Regions from separate parts of the Psychrobacter sp. AOP7-B1-24 genome, predicted to be linked through region 2. Evidence: predicted binding sites of a transcription regulator. Region 2 holds the regulator's gene; each other region holds the start of a gene.

Region 1 (4,281 bases), on a different contig from region 2:
GCTAAAGGTTGAGGCGACCATTGGTTCTTGTCCATTAAACCATCAACCAATGTGGCAAGCGTATACCAAATCCATGCCACGTCATGGTGATGTTATGGTTTATTTTGGCAATTGGTACGCTGACTTACTCTACAGCGCCATGCGTCTGGCAATGTCAGATGACAAAGACGATACTGAGTCAGTAAATAATAGCGTATTTCCTATTGCGACATGGCAAGCATATTTAGAACAGCAACTGGCTAAGCTACAAGTGTTTGAACAGGATCTTATTGCCAATCAAACAAGGTTATTAAAATGTTGGTTTCATGTCGATATCGAAACATTACAATCGCGGCTTCATGACAAAAAGGCTGATCCTCATTTTTTGTATCAAATTGACTGGAATAGCCAGAAAGTTATTGAAAAATTCAATGAAGTAGCAGTGACCTTATTACGTCAGCAAGACGACTGGATCATCATTGACGGTGATGATAAATCACAAGCGGCAGATCATTTTTGTCATCAAGTGCTGCATGCAATGCAGACAGCATTAGTGAGTAGTGCCGTCAATGTAGATAAAACAGCTGAAGAACAAGTGTTTGAGTCTGTAAAAATACCTAAGCAGTTGACGAATATAAAAGAAGAGGATGTAGATAAGTCTGACTATCGTAAGTTGCTGGCAGAGAAGCAAGCTTGTCTCGCTGAGTTATTGCGCGCGCGCAAAGGTCGTCACGTTGTATTTGCCTTTGAAGGCATGGACGCTGCTGGCAAGGGTGGGGCAATCAAAAGGTTGGTAGCGCCGCTTGACCCACGTGAATACCAAATTTATAACATTAGTGCACCGATGCTGTATGAATTGCAACATCCTTATCTATGGCGTTTTTGGACAAGGTTGCCTGATGAGCAGACTGACCGAATCAGTCGTATCGCCATCTTTGATCGTACTTGGTATGGACGCGTGTTGGTTGAGCGTATCGAAGGGTTTTCGACTAGTGAGGAGTGGCAACGCGCTTATGATGAAATCAATCGTTTTGAGGCAGATTTGACCGATTCAGGAGCGATCGTTATCAAGTACTGGTTGGCAATTGATAAAAAAGAGCAGTTGAAACGTTTTGAGGAACGCCAAGAAACACCGCATAAGCAGTTTAAGCTGACGGACGATGACTGGCGTAATCGTGATAAATGGTCGGACTATGTACAGGCTGCAGCGGATATGCTAGCGCGCACTGACAGCGAAAACGCACCTTGGTGTGTCATCGCTACTAATGAAAAACGTCAAGCACGTCTGGATGTGTTGGATCACGCTATTGAGCAACTATCGGCAAGGTATGATAGTTAACCTTTGATTATATGAGTGACTGAAACTTTTTATTTGTAATTTTAATGTTTATACAAAAATAGTATAATAGGCTGTTGAAAGGTAATGTTAATTGAATATGACCTTGGCAGTTACAAATCTCGCAATATCATCATGCATTATGCGCTTATATTTAATATAATAGGCGCCTAATGTTTTCTGCTATATATAATATGCTATAGCAAATAGGGCTCTATAGTTGTTCTACGCGCCTTAGTGTTACTATGGTCACAATAAAATATCAAAGCCGCAAGATGCTGTAATCAGACGATTTAGCAATATTACTTGCGGCTTTGTGACATGTTGAGAGATGTGTTTTACCTGAAATTAGTTTGTAATTTTTAATAAGGTAGAACCTGTCAATGAGATAGAACATGATTCAGCAGTCAATCGCTTCCGGTCAATGTATCAGCCGTACTATTGAAAATATCGTTGTTTAGGCCATTACTTAAATCACTACTTATCAAGTACATCATGCGTTTTATAGACGTTACCACCATGCTAAATACTATAGCTATAGTAGTATTTAGCATTAAAGTACAATGTCATTAACCGCATATAATTTCAATCAGCTTACGCAGGACGTATTAACGTATGGGTATTAGCAGTAGTTCTACAGAGTCAGTCAAATCAGTCGGCTCTATGAGAATAAATATATTTTTTGCCATTGTACTGATTGCGATGACCGCCTATTTTACGTGGTGGGGTCTAGACTACACAATGCATCAACAAACGACGCTATTTATTGTAGCGACCGCTTTTGGTGTCTTTATGGCATTCAATATAGGTGGGAATGATGTCGCCAACTCCTTTGGTACCTCGGTAGGTGCAGGCACATTAACCATTCCTCAGGCGTTGGGCATTGCTGCAATATTTGAAGTGTCAGGTGCTGTACTGGCAGGTGGCGAAGTTACTGATACGATCAGAAAAGGTATCGTTGATCTAGATGGTCTGACAGTGACACCCAATCAGTTTATTTATGTCATGCTCTCAGCTTTAATCGCCGCTGCATTTTGGTTATTGTTTGCCACCAAAAAAGGCTTACCGGTTTCGACCACTCATTCTATTATCGGTGGTGTTGTTGGTAGCTCTATCGTACTGGGTATCACATTGGGTGGTACGGAAATGGCGTTATCAACAGTGAGTTGGGGGACTGTTGGCACGATCGCTATTTCTTGGGTGCTATCACCGTTGCTAGGTGGCGTATTATCTTACCTGTTATACGGACAGATTAAGAAGAATATCATCGAGTATAATGATCGAACAGAAGCACATCTTGCGATTCTTAAAAGCAATAAAAAAACCTTAAAGCAAAACCATAAAGAGTTTTTGGAAGGTCTAACAGAATCAGAACAACTGGCTTATACGTCGGCGATGCTACGTGATCAGGAGATCTATAAAGATGATGATTGTGTGATAGAGGATTTAGAGACAGATTATTACAAACAGCTTTATGAGATTGAGAACGAGCGCACCAGTCTTGATACGCTAAAAGCACTTAAGCAGTGGGTACCTATTATTGCCGCTGGTGGTGGTGCCGTAATGACTTCTCTCGTTGTCTTTAAAGGTCTCAAAAACGTCAATAATGGTATGACGACGCTACAGGGTTTCTTAATCATGGGAATGATAGCGGCGCTAGTGTGGCTAGCGACCTTTATTTATACCAAAAGCATTCGCGGAAAACATAAAGAAGATTTGACCAAAGCAACATTTATTATGTTTAGCTGGATGCAAGTTTTTACTGCATCAGCTTTTGCTTTCAGCCATGGCTCAAACGATATTGCTAATGCTGTTGGTCCTTTTGCCGCGATTATGGATGTGATTCGTACTAACAGTATTGCAACAGAAGCGGCAGTGCCACCAGCGGTTATGCTAACTTTTGGGGTATCACTTATTGTTGGTCTTTGGTTTATCGGTAAAGAAGTTATTCAAACAGTGGGTACAAATTTAGCAAAAATGCATCCTGCATCCGGCTTTTCAGCTGAGTTGGCTGCTGCTGCTGTCGTTATGGGTGCATCAACCATGGGGCTACCTGTATCTAGTACACATACGCTAGTCGGTGCGGTACTGGGTATTGGTATCGTCAATAGAGATACCAACTGGAAGTTGATGAAACCTATTGGTTTGGCATGGGTTGTGACACTTCCCGCAGCGGCAAGCATGTCGGCTATCAGTTATGTTGTATTGAGCAACATTTTTTGATGTGTCTCTAATGTTTTCTTTTAGGGCGTGTCCTCATTTTTAACCTATTTAGATGTCTATTGATTGAATTGATGACACGCCCTAGTTAGTAAGCGCGCCTTTATAACTGAGTTCAACACAACAAAAAACGCTTATCAGCATCCATGCCGATAAGCGTTTTTTATGTTAGATATAGGTTTAATCAGTACCAAACTGTTGGCGTTTTTTGGCAAAGAATCTGTCTAAGCGATCCATTGCATCTTCTAAGTCATGCAGATTGGGTAGGAAGACTAAGCGAAAGTGATCAGGCTTGTCCCAATTGAATCCCGTGCCTTGTACCATTAAGACATTTTCATCAATCAGCAAGTCCATCATAAAATTCATGTCATCCATGATGGGATAAACTTCTGGATCCATCTTTGGGAAACAGTAAAATGCGCCTTGTGGCATCGTGCACGAAATACCTTTAATCGCATTGAGACGTGTGACGGCCATCTCGCGCTGCTTATACAAGCGACCTGTTTTAGACGTTAAGTCTTTCATACTTTGGTGGCCACCCATCGCTGTTTGGATGGCGTATTGCCCTTGAACATTAGAGCATAAGCGCATAGATGCTAGCATGTCCAAGCCTTCTATAAAGTCAGTAGCATGTTGTTTTCGACCTGATACCATCATCCAACCTGCACGGAACCCAGCGATACGGTGCGACTTTGACAAGCCGTTGTACGATAGAACCAGTACGTCATCCGTCAAAGTACTCATTG
Region 2 (4,281 bases):
CATGATATGAAGTCCAACTGGTCAAGCTATCCAAAAAGCTGGGGACTAAAATCCACGGACAAAAACATCGACCATCGCCGTGTACCCAATCTTGAAGTGTTTTTTGAGCGTCATGGACAGAGCTTATCGATTACGGATAAAGACAGTTTCCAAGCAGGAGATATCGTGTCATGGCGTCTGCCGAATGGCAACTTACCACACATAGGTATTGTCTCAGACAAAATAGCTGATGATGGTACACCCCTTGTCATTCATAATATCGGGCGCGGTACGCAAGAAGAAAATATCTTATTCGCTTATCCGATTCATAAGCACTTTCGATACTAAGGTGCTTTCGATACTAAGGTGCTTTCGATATCTTTCAATACTGAAGCGCTTGCATTATGAGTCGTTACTCTTAATATCAGTATCAGAAAAAGCCAGCCAAAAGCCCAGTTAAACGTCATGATTTGCGTCTAACTGGGCTTTAGTTTTTGTGCGAAAGGACGGCCTTACTTGGTGTTGGTATTGCCCAATAACTGTCCCATTTGCACCACACTATTGGCTTTCATACTTTCTTGCCAGTCAGCTTTTGCGGCTTTTGGCAATACGACAATCGCCGTTGAACCTAAGTAAAAACGGCCCAGCTCATCACCTTTTTCAAAGCTCATGTCATGATCGGCTTCTTGAATGTCATCCGTACGGGCAATCTTACCTGTCGCTACCGTTTCGATACCTGCGACAATCATCGCTCCGACCATCACCACGGCTGCTTTGCCATATTTAGTATCAAACATGCAAACCAAGCGCTCATTACGCGCAAACAAGTCCGGAATATTCGCTGCAGTGGTCGTATTGACTGAAAATAGCGTCCCAGGGACGTAGCGTGTCTTGGTCAAAGTGCCATCGAACGGCATATGGACGCGGTGATAATTACTAGGTGCTAGATAAACGGTCGCAAAGCTACCATCAGCAAAATAATGGCCATCTTCGCTATCAGCGAGTAGCTGCCCGACATCATAATAGCGACCTTTGGCTTGGAGCAATTTATGGTCTTCAATCTGACCCAATTGAGAGATGATACCATCAGCAGGGCTGACAATGCCGTCAGCAGTCGTATCGATAGGGCGAGCATCGTCTTTTAGTTCACGAGTAAAAAAATCATTGAAACTCTCATAGGCATTAAAGCTCTGGCGCTCATACTCATCCAAACTGACATGGTAAGCTTTAGCAAAGCTACGGATAAATGCACGTTTGACATAGGGGTGGCGGCTTGCGGCTAGGCGCCCAGCGACTTTACTTAGCTGCTGCTGCGGGACAAGCTGTTGCAAGGTGGTGAATAAATTCATAATGAGGTTACCAAAGTAAAATAAAGTTCAATGTAATAATTAACGGGTAAGTGAATGGCTGCATTTTATCATGGACAGCATGTTATTGTATGAGCATAATCTGTAAGGAGTCCGTAAATGAAAGCGCTTATACAACGAGTGAAGGGTGCCAGTGTTACTATCGATGGATACTGTGTGGGTTCTATTGAACAAGGCGTGTTGGCTTATATTGGTTTGGGTCACGATGACACGCTACAAAGTGCACAGAGAATGGTCGATAAAATCCTGACGTATCGTATTTTTGAAAATGATGATGACCCTGCTAAATATGGTAAATTGGATAAAAATGTCCAACAAATCACTGGTGGATTATTACTGGTCTCACAATTTACTCTAATGGCAAAGACAGACAAGGGGCGCCGTCCTGACTTTGGCAATGCCATGGCTCCTGATGCCGCACGAGCATTGTTTGCACAACTGGTCGCTTATGCTGAGACACAGTATTCAAAAGTCGCTACTGGTCAGTTTGGCGCTGATATGCAAGTATCGAGCATCAATGATGGGCCGTTAAATTTCTTATTAGAAGTAAATTAAACGCTTGAATTCGATGTTAAGGGTAAGACATTTAAAACAAATGTCATTAAGCTGTCATAATTAATCCGTCTAATAGATAAAATCTGGCGAGCGACTAACGCCTTTGTTATAAGTTGAATTTTGTTATCTAACGCTGAGAATACCGTATGTATAATGAGCAAATTTTAATTGTTGAAGATGAGCCTGCGATTCGTGAAATGATTGTCATGACGTTAGAAATGGCTGGGTTTGATAGCTTACAGGCAGTTGACGTGTCAGAAGCGCATCAACAAGTGGTTGATCATAGACCTGCGCTTATTTTGCTAGATTGGATGCTCCCTGGCGACAAAAGTGGCGTTGATTTTTGCCGTATGCTAAAAAATGATGAGATATTGTCTGAAATCCCCGTTATTATGTTAACGGCCAAAAGCGAAGAAGATAGCAAAGTTCATGGCCTCGATGCGGGTGCTGATGACTATATGACCAAGCCATTTTCTACACGTGAGCTGATATCTAGAATAAAAGCGGTATTACGTCGCAGTAGTGCGCTGAGTAGTGATAAACCTATCGAAGTTGGAAAGCTAAGTTTAAACACCAAAAGCCAGCGCGTGACAGCTGCTGGCAAAGTCATCGAGGTTGGACCCACTGAGTATCGATTGCTGGCATTTTTTATGAGTCACCCAGAGCGTGCCTATACGCGGACACAGCTGCTAGATCAAGTATGGGGCGGCAATGTCTATATTGAAGACAGAACCGTTGATGTACACATTAAGCGTTTGCGCACATTATTGCGCCCGCATCAGTGTGATACGTTAATACAAACGGTGCGTGGCACAGGCTATCGATTTTCTAGCTTTATTGCACCAACTTAACCTATTACGAAAAGTGTGATAGTAATCGCGAGCTAACATCGTGAATAGTGGTAAGGATGACAAATGAGCAAGAGTATGCCAATAAATAATAATCAACAGGGTGCGGTAGATCCAGCTGCCCAGCAACAGGCTACAGAACAACTCAAAAAAATCAGCAGCGCCGTACAAGCCTTAGGTGATGCCGTTATATTGCTCAATGACAGTGATGGTTTAGAGTGGTGGAATCAGGCGGCAGAAGATTTACTGTTGCTACAACCAACGGATAAAAGTCAGAGTGTTTTTGACTTTATTCGTGCGCCTGAGTTTCGTCAATACTATCAGTCAGTACCGATACCGAACGATGGTGTTCATATAGAATCATGGCGAGATGCTAAGCGTTACCTAAAGTGCGAAATTACGTCGTTCGGTGATGAAAAGCTGCTCATTATTTACGACGTAACACGATTGCATAACTTAGAAGAAATGCGCCGCGATTTTGTTGGGAATGTCTCACATGAATTGCGTACACCGTTGACGGTGATGATGGGCTATCTAGAAAACTTCTCGCATCAGCCTGATATGCCGCCGCAGTGGCGACGTGGCTTTGAGCTGATGACCCAGCAGACGGCACGTATGAATAGAATTGTGAATGATCTACTGCTGCTATCTCGTATCGAAATAGAAGAAACGCATGAGTTCAATTATATTGATATGACCAAGCTACTGACACATGTGTATGATGATGCGCAAGCTTATAACCAAGCGTATGGTCATACCATTCATTTACAAATAGACACTTATGACGGGCTGCAAGGTTCAGAGATGTACTTAAATAGCGCCCTATCTAATTTAGTAATTAATGCTATCAAATATACGCCGAAAGGTGGTGATATATCCATCAGTTGGACGAAGACGTCAGAAGGCTGTAAGTTCGCTGTTGAGGATAATGGTATTGGTATTGCTCCTGAACATATCGCACGTTTAACAGAACGTTTTTATCGCATTGATAAAGGTCGTAGCCGTGCTACTGGTGGAACAGGGTTGGGCTTAGCAATTGTAAAACATGTGTTATACCAACATGAGGCCAACTTGCAAATTGATTCAGTAGAAGGGGTTGGCTCGACATTTAGCATGGTATTTCCAGCCACTTACGTTCGATCCGCACCCTAAACAGCCCTTACTCTTTTTGCAACAGTGGGTATGGGTTAACGGCACTACCGTTAATATAGATACCATAATGGAGATGGGGCGGTGTGCCTTTGGCATTGCCGCTATCGCCTACATAACCAATCGTATCGCCAACATTGACCCAGTCATCGGGGTCGATATCAGCATAGTCTTCTAAATGCGCATAGTAATGCCCTGCGCCGCCAGGCCCAACGACCACCACCACGAGACCGCCTAAATTATTCTCACCGACCTTACGGACGATGCCTTGCGTTGCCGACTGTATCGGAGTGCCGCGCGCTGCAAAAATATCAATGCCCTCATGCGAGCGACCTTGACTACGTGCTGCACCCCAAGTATCGGTTAGGTTTTGTCCTGGCAGT
Region 3 (4,281 bases), on a different contig from region 2:
GCTTGATGAATGCAGACCTACAAGAAACTTTTGAAAAAGGTGGCAAGACACGCACTCGTAAGCAGAATCCAGACCGTGAATACACCACGCCAGACGGTGGCAAGCTTATCCTGCCAGGTCGTTCATTATTGCTTATCCGTAATGTCGGTCACTTGATGCAAAATCCAGCAATCCTAGTGGATTTAGGGAATGGTCAAGAGCAAATATTTGAGGGCCTGATGGATGGTCTGATTACACCGCTATTATCTTTAAATGATCTCAAAGGTACAAACGCGCTATCGAATTCACGTAAAGGCTCTATGTATATTGTTAAGCCAAAAATGCATGGCCCTGAAGAAGTGAAAATGGCCAATGACTTGTTTAACGCGACAGAAGATCTATTAGGCCTAGAGCGCAATACTATCAAAATCGGTATCATGGACGAAGAGCGTCGTATGACGGTCAACTTAAAAGAAGCCATTCGTCAAGCAAAAGAACGTGTCATCTTTATTAACACAGGCTTCTTAGACCGTACGGGTGACGAGATGCACACCAGTATGAATGCTGGAGCATTTGTACCAAAAGGCGAGATGAAGTCACAAACATGGCAACCAGCTTATGAGCAGTGGAATGTAGATATCGGTCTAGAGACAGGTTTACAGGGTGTTGCTCAGATTGGTAAAGGCATGTGGGCGAAGCCTGATGAGATGAAGGAAATGATGGATACTAAAGCGGCACATCCTCAGTCTGGTGCCAGTACCGCATGGGTGCCATCACCAACAGGCGCAACCTTACACAGTATGCACTATCATCAAGTAAATGTCGCTGATGTCCAAGATGGCCTGAAATCACGTGAGCGTGCCAGCTTAGATGATATTTTGACCATTCCATTGGCGAAAGATACCAACTGGACAAAAGAAGAAAAGCAGCAAGAGCTAGACAATAACGCTCAAGGCATCTTAGGTTACGTTGTACGTTGGGTCAATCAAGGTGTAGGTTGCTCTAAAGTACCTGATATCAATGATGTCGGTCTCATGGAGGATAGGGCCACATTGCGTATCTCAAGCCAGCATATAGCCAACTGGTTGCATCATAATGTCGTCAGTGAAGAGCAAGTGTTAGAGACCATGAAACGCATGGCAAAAGTTGTTGATGAGCAGAATGCTGGTGACAGCAGTTATCAAGCGATGGCCAGTGATTTTGAAAACTCTTATGCATTCAAAGCGGCTTGTGACTTGGTGTTTAAGGGTCGTGAGCAACCTAGTGGCTATACTGAGCCATTACTGCATCAAGCACGCCTTGACTTAAAAGCGAATACTTAGAGTTAGAGCTAGCTATACACTGATGCTAGGCTGTGACCTAGCACTGAGATCATTTAAGCCGTAAATGGCTTGAAGCGGCCCAAATTCTGGCTCAACTGCATTAAATCGCTTGATATTATCCTGACTATTTTTTGAGTTTGGCTGTCGTTTTGGTCACTACGTTTAAAGTGATTGCCTGCTTTGACAACATTAGTTTATTTTATCGGTGTTGATATCGGTGTTGATATCGGTGTTGATATCGGTGTTGATATCGGTGTTGATATCGGTGTTGATATCGGTGTTGATATCGGTGTTGATATCGGTGTTGATATCGGTGTTGATAATAATGTGGCTCGATAGTTGAATCATGGCGCTTGGTCTGGTAATAAGCTCATGTAGCTGAGATCTGTAACAGGGTTTTGTTACAGGACTACAAACATATTATGAGCGATACTTGTTTCGACAGGTATCGCTTTATTTTTGTCTTTTATATGATATTTATGACCACGATGTTATGTTTTTAGTATTTATACTAATCAATCCTGCCTTTATCTCTTTGAGAAAACAGAGGAATTTTTGTAAAGGCTTACATTCTATAAGGGATATAGTGTTTGCGGATTTCTATATTCAAAAACCAAAAAAATGTGTTGCAAATTATGTCAAAGTTGATATGCTTGTACTCGAAGTATGAGTTTGGTAACGGATGTTACGCAATGGAGTGATAAAGACCAATATTTACATGAATGTTACTTTTTTAATCCCAATCGTGTAAGCCATGGTTTTTTTCATCTTACTGTAATAGAAATTCGCCACACTTGTTCCTGACTAATCTCGGTAGCCAGTTACACATTATATCTTTGAGGATTTGTGACGATACCATTATGAGCACCAGCTAATAATAGCTAGCTTATTACTAAAATTGTAAAGTGGAGATACCCATGAAAAAACTACTTTTAGCTACAGCAGTTGCTGCCCTATCTGTTTCTGCAGCCAACGCCGCTCCTACCGTATATGGTAAAGCCTTTTTAACTTTAGATCTTAATACTGGCGACACTGATACTAAAATTACAAATTATGCTGCTGATGGAAGTGTTACTGGCACATCAAACAGTTCAGTAGATGCAGATGATCGTAGCCAACTAAACTCTAACTCTTCACGTATTGGTCTTAAAGGTTCTGAAGCTTTAACTGCAAACACAGACATCCTTTATCAATTAGAGTATGGTATTGATGTTGATGCTGATGGTGATCAGTTTTATTCACGTGATACCTATCTTGGTTTAGAAAATGCAGAATACGGTACAGTAGTAGCTGGTCGTTTGACTGCTATTGATGACTATGTGAACTATGCCAACGTCACTCAAGGTGGTGTATTAGGTGGTGATAACGTACTAGCGAGCTTTGATGCGCCACGTATCAACAACTCTTTTGCTTACTTCACGCCTGTTAACAACGGTTTACAGTTCATGGCAATGTATGCAATGGACGAAAACAACAGCACTGATACATTAGATCGTGATGGTTTCGGTCTTGGTGCTAAGTATGAAACAGGTCCAATGAACGTTGGTGCTTCTTACATCCAAGCAGGTGATTTTAAAGCAGCACGTGTTAGTGGTAACTATGCAATCAGCCCAGCTGTGACGCTAGGTGCTCTATATCAAAACACTGACTATGATACTGATGACAACGAAAATGCAATCACTATCAGTGGTGAGATGGCTACTGCGACTCCTTGGACTGCCTATGCGCAAGGTGACTTTGTAAACAACTACGCTGGTTTTGAGGATTCTGAAGCTTACCGTGCAGTTGTAGGTGGCAAGTATGCATTCAACGCAGCAACAACTGGTCATATCTACGGTGCTTATGCTGGCGCTGAAGATGAAACTCTTACAACTTATGTAGATGGTAGATATGACCGTGTAGAAGTAGACTTTGATGGCTTTGGTATCGGTGCTGGTATCGAATACAAATTCTAATCTAACCATTAGAATCTGATTAAAAAAACTCATCCTTCGGGGTGGGTTTTTTTGTTGTGTGGTGTTTTAATGACAGAACAATGTTGATTGCCCATACAAAAAAATAAGAGTTTCAGACAGTTTGCATTTTTGCCCTATATTTTATGGCGTATTTTTAGTAAAATCCTTCTTTACCAATTACCGAAAGAGTACTATGACCAAGTTTATATTTGTGACCGGTGGGGTAGTGTCCTCACTAGGAAAAGGTATCACCGCAGCGTCTCTTGCCGCGATACTCGAAGCACGTGGCGTGACTGTCACGATGACCAAAATGGATCCGTACATCAATGTCGATCCAGGTACGATGAGCCCATTCCAGCATGGTGAAGTGTTCGTTACCGAAGATGGCGCAGAGACAGATCTAGATTTGGGCTATTATGAGCGCTTTTTACGTCATTCAAAGATGAGTAAGAGCAATAACTTTACCAGTGGTCGTATCTATCAAAACGTCTTGAATAAAGAGCGCCGTGGTGAGTATCTCGGCGGTACGGTACAAGTTATCCCGCATATCACTGACGAAATCAAGAGCAAAATCTTGGCCAGTGGTGAAGGTTATGACATCGCTATCATCGAGATTGGTGGTACCGTTGGTGACATCGAATCACTGCCATTCATGGAAGCGGTACGCCAAATGCAAGTAGAGCTTGGCCGTAATAGAGCTATGCTGATGCATTTGACATTAGTGCCTTATATCGCAAGTGCCGGTGAAACCAAAACCAAGCCAACTCAGCATTCAGTGAAAGAGTTGCGCTCTATCGGTCTACAGCCTGATGTACTGATTTGCCGTTCTGAACATCACATTTCACAAGACAATCGCCATAAGATTGCACTATTTACCAATGTAGAAGAGCGTGCGGTTATTATGTGTGAAGATGCTCAAAGCATCTATCAAATACCGCGTACGTTGCATGAGCAAGATCTTGATGATTTGATTTGTGAGCGTTTTGGTCTTGACGTACCAGAAGCTGATTTGAGCGATTGGGATA

The links. Region 2 encodes PhoB, which activates phosphate uptake and scavenging genes when phosphate is short. Its sites were predicted from a motif close to TGTCATNAANCTGTCATAA; they were not measured.
Region 1: the regulator PhoB is predicted to act here: its motif matches at 1,880-1,898, upstream of ACT3QP_RS01015 (inorganic phosphate transporter).
Region 3: the regulator PhoB is predicted to act here: its motif matches at 2,064-2,082, upstream of ACT3QP_RS09710 (porin).

Annotation. Positions count from the first base shown of each region.
Region 1 covers NZ_JBQSVL010000002.1:84,394-88,674, reverse strand. Annotated here, with positions in the region: gene ACT3QP_RS01020 (ATPase) at 1-1,318, shown strand, start outside; gene ACT3QP_RS01015 (inorganic phosphate transporter) at 1,931-3,538, shown strand; gene ACT3QP_RS01010 (aminotransferase class I/II-fold pyridoxal phosphate-dependent enzyme) at 3,716-4,281, opposite strand, start outside.
Region 2 covers NZ_JBQSVL010000049.1:5,872-10,152, reverse strand. Annotated here, with positions in the region: gene ACT3QP_RS10225 (DUF1287 domain-containing protein) at 1-327, shown strand, start outside; gene asd (archaetidylserine decarboxylase) at 492-1,328, opposite strand; gene dtd (D-aminoacyl-tRNA deacylase) at 1,446-1,901, shown strand; gene phoB (phosphate regulon transcriptional regulator PhoB) at 2,048-2,752, shown strand; gene phoR (phosphate regulon sensor histidine kinase PhoR) at 2,816-3,901, shown strand; gene ACT3QP_RS10200 (M23 family metallopeptidase) at 3,909-4,281, opposite strand, start outside.
Region 3 covers NZ_JBQSVL010000044.1:11,959-16,239, forward strand. Annotated here, with positions in the region: gene ACT3QP_RS09700 (malate synthase G) at 1-1,301, shown strand, start outside; gene ACT3QP_RS09705 (hypothetical protein) at 1,482-1,640, shown strand; gene ACT3QP_RS09710 (porin) at 2,219-3,256, shown strand; gene ACT3QP_RS09715 (CTP synthase) at 3,450-4,281, shown strand, end outside.